DNA from 4 places in the Actinoplanes ianthinogenes genome. Region 4 is predicted to be linked to each of the others. Evidence: riboswitches for the same ligand, from Rfam matches in the RefSeq annotation. Region 4 holds a riboswitch; each other region holds the start of a gene.
What was found. Region 4 has a riboswitch for cyclic di-AMP ahead of Aiant_RS35890 (C40 family peptidase). Riboswitches for the same ligand answer to the same signal wherever they lie in the genome.
Positions count from the first base shown of each region.

Region 1: another riboswitch for cyclic di-AMP. It lies ahead of Aiant_RS30155 (C40 family peptidase); the one in region 4 lies ahead of Aiant_RS35890 (C40 family peptidase).
Region 2: another riboswitch for cyclic di-AMP. It lies ahead of Aiant_RS23910 (LysM peptidoglycan-binding domain-containing protein); the one in region 4 lies ahead of Aiant_RS35890 (C40 family peptidase).
Region 3: another riboswitch for cyclic di-AMP. It lies ahead of Aiant_RS22990 (coiled-coil domain-containing protein); the one in region 4 lies ahead of Aiant_RS35890 (C40 family peptidase).

Region 1 is NZ_AP023356.1:6,615,648-6,618,845, reverse strand. It holds gene Aiant_RS30155 (C40 family peptidase) at 410-1,240, opposite strand; cyclic di-AMP (ydaO/yuaA leader) riboswitch at 1,247-1,376, opposite strand; gene Aiant_RS30150 (Mur ligase family protein) at 1,846-3,066, shown strand; gene Aiant_RS30145 (type 1 glutamine amidotransferase) at 3,088-3,198, shown strand, end outside.
Region 2 is NZ_AP023356.1:5,295,150-5,298,347, forward strand. It holds gene Aiant_RS23900 (LysR family transcriptional regulator) at 1-431, opposite strand, end outside; gene Aiant_RS23905 (YybH family protein) at 538-876, shown strand; gene Aiant_RS23910 (LysM peptidoglycan-binding domain-containing protein) at 879-1,490, opposite strand; cyclic di-AMP (ydaO/yuaA leader) riboswitch at 1,490-1,664, opposite strand; gene Aiant_RS23915 (saccharopine dehydrogenase family protein) at 2,033-3,198, shown strand, end outside.
Region 3 is NZ_AP023356.1:5,097,894-5,101,091, forward strand. It holds gene Aiant_RS22985 (glycoside hydrolase family 65 protein) at 1-386, shown strand, start outside; gene Aiant_RS22990 (coiled-coil domain-containing protein) at 453-1,490, opposite strand; cyclic di-AMP (ydaO/yuaA leader) riboswitch at 1,496-1,627, opposite strand; cyclic di-AMP (ydaO/yuaA leader) riboswitch at 1,836-1,972, shown strand; gene Aiant_RS22995 (coiled-coil domain-containing protein) at 1,978-3,009, shown strand; gene Aiant_RS23000 (hypothetical protein) at 3,069-3,198, opposite strand, start outside.
Region 4 is NZ_AP023356.1:7,968,455-7,971,652, forward strand. It holds gene Aiant_RS35875 (cytochrome ubiquinol oxidase subunit I) at 1-260, opposite strand, end outside; gene Aiant_RS35880 (BlaI/MecI/CopY family transcriptional regulator) at 337-687, shown strand; gene Aiant_RS35885 (M56 family metallopeptidase) at 684-1,601, shown strand; cyclic di-AMP (ydaO/yuaA leader) riboswitch at 1,715-1,850, shown strand; gene Aiant_RS35890 (C40 family peptidase) at 1,866-2,828, shown strand; gene Aiant_RS35895 (MarR family winged helix-turn-helix transcriptional regulator) at 2,885-3,198, opposite strand, start outside.

The DNA.
Region 1 (3,198 bases), 1.4 Mb from region 4:
CGATAACTCCGCCCGAAAAGCACTGTTCAGCCGCTTGGGGAGGGTTGTGGAGTGCGGCGGGGAGAGAAGTGGAGGACCCCGGTGGAGGAGAGTGGAGGACCCCGGTGGAGGAGAGTGGAGGCTCCCGCCGGGACTTGTGGAGGGTCGCCCGCGCCGAAAGTGGAGGGTCCGGCGGCGCCCATGTGGACGGATCCCGCCGGTGAGGGGTGGAGAGCCGGCCCGGGCCGTGGCGCTGCGGTCGTACCGGAAACCGGTCAGCGATCAGAAGGCGGGGCGCGGACCGCGACCGGCCGCCCGTGCCGCACCGGGAACGCCAGTGGGGCGCGACCCGAACCGGGTCGCGCCCCACTGGCGGTGTTTCCTTACTTACTAGGGCGCTGGCGACTCACGGAGGCGCCGGCGCCCGGCATCAGGCGACGAGACGCCGCACGACGTAGTTACTGCCGTAGATCTTGTGCTTCCCGACACGCGCGCCGGTGTGCGGCGAGTCGTACATGTAGCCGCCGCCCGCGTAGATGCCCGCGTGGTAGCCGTACGACCCGGAGCGGAAGACGATCAGGTCGCCGACCCGCTTGTGCGACTTGCTGACCGCCTTGCCGTACTTCTGCTGCGAGTTCGCCTTGTGCGGCAGGTTCTTGCCGGCCGCCTTCTTGTACACGTACTTGGTGAACCCGGAGCAGTCGAACCGCTTGGGCCCGGCGGCGCCGAACAGGTAGAGCGCGCCCTTGTGCTTCTTCGCCTCGGCGAGGATCTTGGCGCCGCTCGACTTGACCGAGATCTTGACCTTGGTGGAGGCGGCCTGGTTGTAGCCGCTGCCGGTGAAGAGCGTGCGGACGTAGACGCCGGAACCGACGCCCTTGGAGGTCGGACGGGCCGCCAGGGTGACCGCACCGCTCTTCACGGTCTCGGTGTCCCAGGTGACCCACTTGTTGGTCCGCCAGGCCTGAAGCCGGACCGTGCCCTTGGCGACCTTGCCGGTGCGCGGGTCGATGACCTTGGCGGTGACCTTGAGAGTGGAGCCCCAGGCGAGGCTCCGGGTGTTGACCGAGGCGGTCAACTTGGGCGTGACCTTCGCCGCAGCGGCCGCCGTGCCGGCGGTCGTGCTCGCGGCCTGCGTGGTGGACGCGACCGCGGGGGAAGCTCCGATGAGCTGGCCGGCGCAGAGGCAGAGGCCCAGGGACAGTGCGACGGTACCGGCGCCGGACATGCGGCGGCCCCGGCTCGAACTGTGTTCGTGCACGGTTGAGAGATCCCTCCGGCACGCCTGCGAGGTTAGCTGTCGGGTTCGGGCGGGAAGGCTTGCCCGGCCACCGTGGTGGCTTCACCCCAAGGTCCGACCGATGGCGCCGCCGTGGGGCGTGCGGCGCCGGCGCGGACCGGTAAATGGGTCCCCCGTCCCTGCCCCCTGATGCCTTGTCAGCTGTTCTGGTGCTTGGGCGTTCGCGTCGACCGGCCCGGGGCAGGGCTCGGCGTGAACCGGATCGTCGCGACCGGCGAGCGGTTGCTGCCGGCGAATCTTTGGTACCTGAATTCGCCCATGATCGTCAGGTGCGATTCAGTCACACACCGTGTTTGGCATGACGGACGCTGTCCCATTTGTTCGCTCCGCAAGACAAATGTCATCACCGATTGCATTCATCCGACTACATTCCGTCGAAATAGGGAAGTGAACCAGAACACACAATTTCTCGGGTGGTAACCCATTAGGAACCCCGAAACGTCAGGGCACCGGCGCAAACGTGGTAATCCGATGGGAGGAGGGCCACAGCAACGGTGGTGGGTGCCTTCCGGCAACGCGACGTAACCCCGGGGTCCGGTACCCTCGCTGGCGTGACGGACGGGAAGATGCCCCTGCGGGCCATAGTCGCGACCACCGCGTCGAAGACCGCGGCCGCGCTCTCCAGGGCCGCGGGACGCGGCGACGGTTCGGTGATCGGCGGCTGGATCGGCCTCAAGATCGATCCGGACCTGCTGGCCCACCTGTCGTCCGGGCGCGCCGTCGCCCTGGTGTCCGGCACCAACGGCAAGACCACCACCACCCGGCTCACCGCGGCCGCGGTCGGCGTGCTCGGCCGGGTCGCCACCAACGGCTACGGGGCGAACATGCCCACCGGCCACACCTCGGCCCTGGCGAAAGAGGGACACACCCCGTTCGCCGTGCTGGAGGTCGACGAGCACTACCTGGCCCAGGTGATCGACTCCACCCGGCCCAAGGTGGTGGCCCTGCTCAACCTCTCCCGCGACCAGCTCGACCGGGCGAAGGAGGTGGCGATGATGGCGCAGCTGTGGAAGACCGCGCTGGCCGGCCACCCCGAGATCCGGGTGGTGGCCAACGCGGACGACCCGATGGTGGTCTGGGCAGCCGTCAGCAGCCCGCAGACCACGTGGTTCAGCGCCGGTCAGCGCTGGCACGACGACTCGTTCGTCTGCCCGGAGAGCGGCCACCCGATCGAGCGGGCGAACGGTGACTGGTGGTGCACCGGCTGCCCGCTGCGCCGGCCGACCCCGCAGTGGGTGGTCGAGGAGGACGGCGTCATCGACCCGCGCGGCGACTGGCACCTGGTCAAGCTCCAGCTCCCCGGCAAGGTCAACCTGGGTAACGCGGCCACCGCCCTCGCGGTCGCCGGTGAGTTCGGGGTCCGCCCGATCGAGGCCCTCCCGCGACTCTCCCGGGTGACCTCCATCGCGGGGCGGTACGCGCAGGTCGACCGGGACGGCCGCAACATCCGGCTGCTGCTCGCCAAGAACCCGGCGAGCTGGCTGGAGGCGTTCGACATGGCCGACCAGGCGCCGACGCTGCTCTCGATCAACGCGCGGGACCCCGACGGGCTGGACACCTCGTGGCTGTGGGACGTCGACTTCGCCCCGCTGCGCGACCGGCGCGTGCTGATCACCGGCGACCGGGCGTTCGACCTGGCCGTCCGGCTGGAAGTGAACCGGGTGCCGTTCCAGCACGTAAACACCTTCGACGAGGCGCTGGCCGCGGTCCCGCCCGGCCGCCTCGAGGTGATCGCCAACTACACGGCGTTCCAGGACATCCGCGCGGTGCTCGACCGTGTCAATTAACACCAAGACCGAGGTCAAGGCATGAACGACAGCACCTTGCGGATCGTCTGGATCTACCCGGATCTGCTCTCCACCTACGGCGACCGGGGCAACCTGCTGATCCTGGCGCACCGGGCGGCCGCCCGCGGCATC
Region 2 (3,198 bases), 2.7 Mb from region 4:
GCGACGTCGAGGCTGCCCGCGCGCACCCCGGCGACCAGGTGATCCGAGTTCGCCTCGGCCAGCTCCAGCTCGATGCCCGGATGCTCCCGGTGGAACGCGGCGAGCGCGTCGAACAGCGGCGCGACCTCGCACCCGGTCACCATCCCGATGGTCAGCCGGCCCCGGATCAGCCCCTTGACGTCGTCGATCGCGTCCCGCAGGTCGAGGGTCGAATCGAGCGCGGCCCGGGCGTGCTTGAGCGCCGCGGAGCCGGCCTCGGTGAGCCGCGCGACCCGGCTGCCGCGGTCGAACAGCTCCGCGCCCAGCTCCTGCTCCAGCGCCTTGATCTGGGCGCTCACGCCGGACTGGGTGATGTGCACGCGCGCCGCGGCCCGGGTGAAGCTGCCGGTCTCGGCGACCGCGACGAAGTATTCCAGCTGCCGCAGATCCATGAGTGGCGATTGTAGTTGGTATGAAAACCATTCGTTGGACTTGTGGAGCCGCGCGCGGCAGGGTGGAGTCATGAGCGACCGCGAGAAAGCAGACCGTGAGAAAGCAATGCATCCCGAGGACCTGACCCGTTTGTTCGTCGAGCGGGCGAATGCGAAAGACGCCGAAGGCCTGGCGCTGCTCTATGAGGAGGATGCCGTGATGGCCTATCCACCCGGCAGCGAGACGGTCGGCCGCGCCGCGATCCAGAAGCTCTGGGCCGACCTGCTGCCGAAAATGCCGGCGTTCGAGCCCGAGGCGCCGCTGCCCACGCTGATCAGCGGCGACCTGGCCCTCACCTCGACCCCGCCGAGAGACGGGGCCGGGGCGCGGGCACAGGTCGTCCGCCGCCAGCCCGACGGCTCGTGGCTCCGGGTGCTCGACCACCCGGAGCTGGGCCGATCCTGATCTCAGAAGGCCAGGCGCTGACCCACCCGCAGCCGGTTCGGGCTGCTCAGCCGGCTCGCGTTGGCGCGATACAACGCCTTCCACCCGCCCTTGACGTGGTAACGCGCGGCGATGCCGGAAAGGGTGTCGCCGCGCCTCACCACGTATGTGCGGGTGGCCTTGAGCGGTGTCGTGTACGACGCGAGGCGGTACGGGCTCACCGACGTGCTCTTGCGGGCCTTGGTGAGGCCACGCCGCCCGCAGGTGGGCCAGGCGCCGATGCCCTGGTTGCGGAGTACCCGTTCGGCGACCAGGATCTGCTCGCTCTTGGACGCGAGGTTGGCGGTGGAGCCGTACTGCGCGCCACCGTGCGCGCGCCAGGTGCTGCGGCTGAACTGCAAACCGCCGTAATAGCCGTTCCCGGTGTTGATGCGCCAGTTTCCACCGGATTCGCACTGGGCTACAGCGTCCCAGTTCACGTTCGGGGTGGCGCTGGCCGGGGAAGCCTCGACGGCCAGCAGACCGACGGCGCCGGCCAGGCCGGCCACGGCGAGGCCGAGAGTGCGCTTGAGCGCACGCGGATACTGGGCTCGCCGGGAGAGGACACGACGAACCCGCTTGTTCAGGTGAAGCATGAAGTTTTCCTCCACGCCTGCGAGGTGAGCTGTCGGGTTCGGGCCGAGGAGCCCGGCCGCGTCAGGTGCGGCTTCACCCCGAGGCGCACTCCGGAGAGCGCGCCGAGGAACTGTGGGTCCCCCGCTCCATGCCTGTGGGTTGTTGACCGTGACCAGCAGGCAGGACTCGGCGTTCCGGCCACGGTGTCCGCGATGGCGGACTGTCGACGGTAGCCACCGCCTCACGGAACTGACCAAGTCCGGAAGCGGGGCCGGTGACTTTGTTCTCACAAATTAGCCGCTTTGATCTTCCTTTGTGTGAATAACTCCCCGAGTTCTCAGGCCGCGTCGGGATTTGCCACCACGGTGGTCCGTCTTTTGAGGGAAATCGGGCGGCGACAGGATTGGCGGGGTCCGGAGTGGGTAAAGCTTCACTGCTTTTTAGAGTTTCGACCTGCTTTGTGGAGATTCGGCAAGCGGAGCCGGCGTTGTGGCTGCATGCCGCGATGTTTGTTACCGACGGGTTGCCTACGAGCCCGGCATAGGGTGCACAATCTCCGACCATGAGCGATCTCTCCCGAGACTTCGACGTCGTCGTCTACGGCGCGTCCGGCTTCGTCGGCGCCCTGGTGGCGAAACACCTCGCCGGATACGCGCCGGCCGGCACCCGCATCGCCCTGGCCGGCCGCTCCGCGGCGAAACTGGCCGACGTCAAGTCCCGGTTGAACGTCGACTGGCCGGTCCTGATCGCCGATGCCGCGGACACCGAGGCGCTGACCAGCCTGGCCGCTCGTGCCCGCGTGGTCATCACCACGGTGGGTCCCTATGCGAAATACGGACGCCCGCTTGCGCACGCCTGCGCCGCGGCCGGCACCGACTACGTGGATCTGACCGGTGAGGTGCTGTTCGCCCGGGACAGCATCGACGAGAACCACGAGCTCGCCCGGAGCACCGGTGCGCGGATCGTCCACTCCTGCGGCTTCGACTCCATCCCGTCCGACATCGGGGTGCACGTCCTGCACCAGCAGGTCGAACAGGACGCAGCGGGCGAACTCACCGAGACGACGCTGGTGGTGACCAGCATGCGCGGCGGGGTGAGCGGCGGGACGATCGACTCGATGCGGAACCAGGTGGACGTACTGAAAAAGGATCCGTCGCTGCGCAAGGTGGCGGGCAGCCCGTACTCGCTGAGCCCGGACCGGCACGCCGAGCCGAAACTCGGCCGGCAGAGCGACCTGGACACCTTCCCCGCCTCCGAAGTGGATCCGAAGCTGCGCGGGCGGCTCGCCCCGTTCGTGATGGCGTCCTACAACACCCGGGTGGTGCGGCGCAGCAACGCGCTGCGCGGCTGGGCCTACGGTCGCGGCTTCAAGTATCGCGAGGCGATGAGCGTCGGCGCGTCGCCGCTCTCCCCGGTCCTGGCGATCGGCACCAAGCTGGGCCTGGGCGCGCTGATCGCCGGCCTCGCGGTGCCGCCCACCCGCTTCCTGCTGGACCGGCTGCTGCCCAAGCCCGGCGACGGCCCGAGCGAGAAGACGCAGCAGACCGGCCACTTCACCATGGACATCTTCACCACGACGACCACCGGGGCCCGGTACACGTCCCGGGTCCGTGCCAAGGGCGACCCGGGTTACGCGGCGACCGCGGTGATGCTCGGGGAGTCGGCGCTGGCGCTGGCCCTGGACCGGGACGCGCTGCCGGCCTCGGAGGGTGGCGTCCTCACCCCGGC
Region 3 (3,198 bases), 2.9 Mb from region 4:
ACCTGCACCAGAACGCGCGCGACGGCGTGCACGTGGCGTCGCTGGCCGGCTCGTGGATCGCGCTGGTCGCCGGCCTCGGCGGGATGCGTGACTTCAACGGCCAGCTGTCGTTCGCGCCGCGGCTGCCCAGCCGGATCAACAACCTGGACTTCTCGCTGCTCTGGCGGGGTCTGCGGCTGCGGGTCAACGTCACCGCCGACGAGGTGACCTACTCGCTGCGCAACGGCGGCGGGTCGGCCCGGCTCACGCTGCTGCACCACGGCAAGGAGATCGAGGTCACCCAGGTGCGCCCGGTGACCATGGCGATCCCGTCGGCCGGGCCGGTCGGCCCGTCGCCGTCGCAGCCGGCCGGGCGGGCTCCGGTGCGGCGCGCGACCCCGCACTGACGTCCTGACGCGAAAGCCCCCGTTTCCCGAGGAGGGAAGCGGGGGCTTTTCGGTACGAGAGCCCGATTACAGCAGCGACACGTGCACGTGGTCGGTGTGGTCACTCGGACCGTGATACGCGTGCCAGTTGTTGGTCGCGGGGAACCAGATCTGCTTGTACCAGATCACGTAATAGATCCCGAGCCGGTCGGCGTTGCGCACCAGGAACGCGGTGAGGTCGTTGCCGTACCGCATCATCTTGGCGTTGCCGGTCGCCGAGGAGAACCCGCTCTTCTGCAGGGACCAGTCGCAGGCCCGGCCTTTCGGGTGCTCGAACGGGCCACCGTTGCGGTGGCAGCCGACGAACATGTTGAAGCCGGCCTTCTTCACCTCGTTGTAGAGGTGCAGCGTGCGCTTGGTGATGCAGCCGTCGGTCGTCGGGTCCTTCTGGTTGCAGGACTCCGGCGAGAAGCCGCCGTCGGAGTTGCGCGGCGCCGGAGCGGCCGTCTTCGAGGTCGCGTCGACGAAGCCGGCGGTGATGGTCTTGTTGATGCCGGTGCCGCCGCCGAGCAGCTCGAGCTGGTCCTCGGCCGAGTCGTGCAGTTTCTGCTGGACGCCGAGCTGCTGCTCCTCGTTCTTGACCTCGGCGTCGAGCCGGGTCTTGTCCGCGGTGATGTCCTGGAGCAGGGTGTTCAGCTCGTGCAGTTTCTCGTCGTGCAGCTTGTTGATCTCCTCCAGCGAGACCGCCTTGTCCAGGAAGTCCGTGGAGTCGTTCGCCCGGAGCAGGAAGCTCAGCGAGCTGAGGTTGCCGACCTGGTACTGCTGCTTGGCGATCGCGTTGACCTCGGGAACCAGCTGATCACGCCGGGCCTCCGCGGTCTTGATCTGAGCGGCCAGCTCCTTCTGGGTCTTCTTCGACTTCGCCACCGCGGCTTTCGCGTTGACGTACCGGCGGTTCGTCGCCTCGATCTGGTCGGAGAGGTCGCCGTCGCCGTCGCCTTCATCGGCGGTCGTCGGGTTGCCGCCTGGTGCGGCATGAGCCGGGGTGACCGGTGCCACGAATATGGCGGCAGCCACCAACGGCGCCAGGGCAAGCGTCAGCCACCGGCGGGGACGTGCGGTCATCAACAATCCTTCCTTGTCACCGCCGACCGGGTTAGCTGACGGGTTCGGGACGGAAGCTATCCCTACCGCATATAGCGGATTCACCCCAACTACCTGGTTCCCCGGCTCACCTTTCGGTGATTGGGCGGCGGCCTGCCGGCAACTCGGGGGCGGTGCCGTCCTGGCAGGACCGGCGGCCAGTTTACCTGAGATATCTCGGTACATCAGCGTCCGGAAAACGGCCAAAATTGTTACCGCACAACGACTTTCCGTAATCGCATCACGACTCGTGACCGGGCCGTCGCAATGGGTACGAGAACTGTCGATTCGTCGATCCGCTGGGGTATGGTCGTCGCGGTTCCCGCGCGGGGACCGCCGCCTAATCGCATAACGAGCGAGCCGGGGATCCACCTTTCTTCCGGGGCGAATCCGCATCACGCGGTAGGGACTTCCTTCATCCCGAGCCCGTCAGCTAACCCGGCCGGCGGCCGACGGAAGGAAACAGCCAGTGCAGCATGTGACTGCGCGGCGACGATGGGCGGCCTTTCTAGCGCTCCTGGTCGCCGCATGCGGGATCGCCGGTGTCGCCGGCCCGGCGGCTGCCGCGCCGCGTCCGCTGACCGCGCCGGGCGAGTCCGGCGACGACGGCGAGGGCGGCGCGAAAGCCCTGCTCGACAAGCTCAACGAGGCCTCGAAAGGCTACGTCGACGCCAAGGCCAAGCTCGCGAAATCCAAGCAGCAGCAGACCAGCCTCGCCGCCGAGCTGAAGAAGCTGGACGCGGCCCTCGGCCCCCAGCAGGCCGCGCTCAACAAGTACGCCCAGCAGGCTTACACGATGGGCCGGCTCGGCCCGCTCAGCGCGATGCTCGGCGCCGACTCGTCGGCCGGCTTCCTGGACCGGGCCCAGCTGCTGACCACCGTGGCGGCCCGGCAGAACCAGGCGATCGCCGACCTGAAGAACACCCGCACCGACCGCCAGACGGCCAAGACCGGCATCGACGCGGCCATCGTCGACCAGCAGAAGCAGGTCAACGTGATGGCCAAGCGCAAGGCGCAGGCCGAGCAGGCGCTCAAGGACGCGAACCAGGGCGGGGACTCCGGTGACGCGGGTTCCAGCGGCGGCAGCGCGGACGCCGACAAGCCCTCCGGCGACCTGGACGGCAAGTGCGTGCCGGACCCGACGACGGACGGCTGCATCAGCCCACGCCTGCTGTTCGCGATGAAGCAGGCGCAGAAGGCCGGTTTCACCCGGTACGTCGCCTGCTACCGGCCGCAGAACAGCGGGGAGCATCCGAAGGGACGGGCCTGCGACTTCGCCGCCGACAAGAACGGGTTCGGCGGGGTGGCGACCGGGGCCAGCAAGACCTACGGGACCAACCTGGCGAACTACTTCATCCACAACTCGGACACGCTGGGCGTGCTCTACGTGATCTGGTTCAAGCGGATCTGGCTGCCGAGCAGTGGATGGAAGTCGTACAGCGGGGCGGGCGGCACGCCGTCGACCGACCACACGAACCACGTGCACCTGTCGGTGACGTAAATCTCAAACCCGCTTTTCGGTACGGCCGGCGCGCGCAGGCCGTACCGAAAAAGGGAATTTCAGGCGGGGAGCAGGCGGTGCCCGGCCATCTCGAGCTCGCCCTCGTGCAGGACGGTGACCGGGGTCTTGAGCCCGGACACGGCGTCGTGCAGCACCACCGACGCGCCGTCGATCCGATAGGTGCCGGCC
Region 4 (3,198 bases):
TAGAACTTGGCGAACGCGCTCCAGCCGAGCCCGAACTGGAACTCCTGGACGAGCCCGGTGACGACGCCGACCGCGAACGTGACGATCAGCAGCTTGCCGACGAATTTCGTCAGCTCCTGATACTTGCGATTCTCCGTCCGCAACCAGGTCAGATGCAGTCCCGCCGCAGTCGCCGACAGGCTGATCGACAGCGGCACGAACAGGTAGTGATAGATCGTCACGACGGCGAATTGCAGCCGGGTCAGGTCGAGCACGTCCATCGGGAAGCCCCCTCTACGACTCTTCGTAGTAGATACTACGAGACGTAGTACTACCGGCTCTAGTAGGATGGGTCACATGGCACTAGGCGATCTCGAACGCGAGGTCATGACGCAGCTCTGGGATGCTCCGGAGGCGCTGACCGTCCGGCAGGTGCACGAAAGAATCAGCCAAAACCGCGACTTGGCATATACGACCGTCATGACGGTCCTGGACCGTCTCGCGAAAAAAGAGCTCGTTGTCCAAATAAAAGCGGACAAAGCTTATAAGTACGCCGCCGCGCAGACTCGCGAGGAGATGACGGCGGCGCTCATGATGGACGCCCTGAGCGCCTCCCCCGATCAGGACGCCGCGCTGGCATACTTCCTCGGTCAGCTGCCCCCCGGCGCGATCCAAGCCGCCCTGGACGCCACACCGAAAGAGACGTGACCGCACTCATCCTCGGAGCCCTCGGGCTGACGCTCTCGCTGGTCGTCCCGGGCATCCTGGCCGGCGCCCGCTGGCCCGACCGCGCGCCGGTCGCCGCCGTCCTGCTCTGGCAGGCCCTCACCCTGACCGCGGTGCTCTGCGCCCTCGGGGTGGTGCTGGCCGCCCCGGAGGAGCTGACCCGGGCGGCCGGCGCCGACCACCCGTGGACCGTCGCGGCGCTGATCTTCTCCCTCGCGGTGGCGGCCACCATCGTGATCCGGCTGCTGATCTCGCTGATCAAGGTCTCGGCGCGGGCACGCGCCCGGCGCGAGCGGCACCGGATGCTCGCCGATCTGCTCGACCGCGCCGAACGGCACCGGGAGCTGGGCGGCGCCGAGGTGCGGGTGCTCGACGGGGCGCTGCCGCTGGCGTACTGCGTGCCCGGCCGGGAGCCGCGGGTGGTGCTCAGCGACGCGGTGCTGCGGATTCTGGACCGGTCGCAGGTGGACGCCGTGCTGGCACACGAGCAGGCGCACCTGCGGCACCGGCACGAGCTGGTGATGGAGTCGTTCACCGCGTTCTATCAGGCGGTGCCGCGACCGCTGCGCTCCCGGGCGCCGCTCGACGCGGTGCACCTGCTGCTCGAGATGGTGTCCGACGACGCCGCCCGGCGCCGGGTCGGTGCGGCCCCACTGCGCGCCGCGCTGGCCCGGTTGTCCGACGCCGTACCCCTCGCGGAGGAGGCCCCGGCCGACCCGGCGGGTGAATCCCGCTCCCGCAGGCTCGACCGGCTGACCGGTCCGGCGCCCACCTCGAGGACGCTCTCGGTGCTCGCCGGGGTCGCCGCCGCCGGTCTCCTGGTGTTACCTACCGTGATCCTGGTGGTGCCCTGGCTTGGGCAGGCCCTGGACGCGTGGCCATTTCGCTCACTCTGAGTATTGGAAGGTGTGCGGGCGGTTTCGCCGCGCGGGCAAGCTTCATTTGCCTGCATGATCCGAGTACGGTGGTCCCCGGTTCGGCAGCCCCCCATCGTCCATCCGGCCGATCTGACGAGCCACCGCCTAATCGCCGGAGACGGCGAGCCGGGGACCCAGGTGTGTGGGGTGAAGCCATCGCAACGGTGGCCGGGCGTGCTTCCCGCCCGAACCCGTCAGCTAACCCGGTCGGCGGCCGAGTGGAAGAAAGGACAACGCACCTACGTGAAGCGCGTACTAGGCGGCCTGCTCGCCGCGGTTGCCGCCGCCGGACTCGTTCTCACCGGACCCGTCGTTGCCCACGCCACGCCCTCGCCGTCCAGCGTCGAGGACCAGATCGACAAGCAGTGGAACGAACTCGAGCCGGTGATCGAGGACTACAACGACACCCACGGGAAGCTGCTCAAGCTGCAGAAGCAGCAGAAGCAGCTGAACAAGACGCTCGCCCCGCTGCAGAAACAGGTCGACGTGGCGCTGGCGGAGGTGCGCGGGCTCGCGTCCGACGCCTACATGCAGGGTCCGCCGAGCGCCATGGGCGCGATCCTGGGCGGTTCGCCGAACGATCTGACCGAGAAGCTCTCGCTTCTCGAGCAGCTGGCCGCCAACCGCCGGGAGTCGATCAGCAGCGTCGTGACGCTGCGCGACAAGTACGCCGCTGACAAGGAGAAACTGGACGCCCTGGCGACCGAGATCGCCACTCGGGACACCGACCTCAAGACCAAGAAGTCGGCGATCGAGAAGGAGATCACCTCCCTCCAGAAGCTGCGGCTCAAGGCGTACGGCGACACCGACGACGGTCCGTACAAGACCGGCCCGTGCCCGGTCGACTACACCAACGACATGGGTGGCCGGGCCGCGCAGCGGGCCTGCGACCTGATCGGCAAGCCCTACGTCTTCGGTTCCGAGGGCCCGAACAGCTACGACTGCTCGGGTCTGACGAAAGCGGCGTGGGCGGCCGTCGGCGTGCATCTCGAGCACTACACGAAGGATCAGTGGGGTTCCGGGAAGTCGGTGAGCCGGAGCGAGTTGAAGCCGGGTGACCTGGTCTTCTACTACTCCGACGTGCACCACGTGGCCATCTACATCGGTGGCGGCATGGTGGTGCACGCGCCGCACACGGGCGACCACGTGCGGATGGCGACGATCGATCGCGGGCCGATCGCCGGCTATCGCCGGCCCGCGGGCTGACCCTCCGGTCCAGGTATCCGAACCGCTCCCGGCCCGCGCCGGGAGCGGTTCGCTTTTCAGACCCTTTGCGTACGGCGGGAAGCGCCGGTCAGCACCTTTCGCAACAGCGCCGCCAGTTGCTCGCGCTCTCCCGCGCTCAGGGGCGCCAGTAACTCGTCCTGGATCGCCGCCGCCCGCTCCGCGAGGTCCCGCGACCGCTCCTGACCGGTCTCGGTCACCGTGATGACGTTGCGCCGCCGGTCGCCGGGGTCGGGGGAGCGGGCCACATATCCGTCCTCCTCCAGCTCGTTGAGCGCGCCGACCAGGTCGCTGAGGTGGATGCCGGTGCGCCGCCCGAGCGCCGCCTGGCTGGCCGGCCCGTCCGCGATCA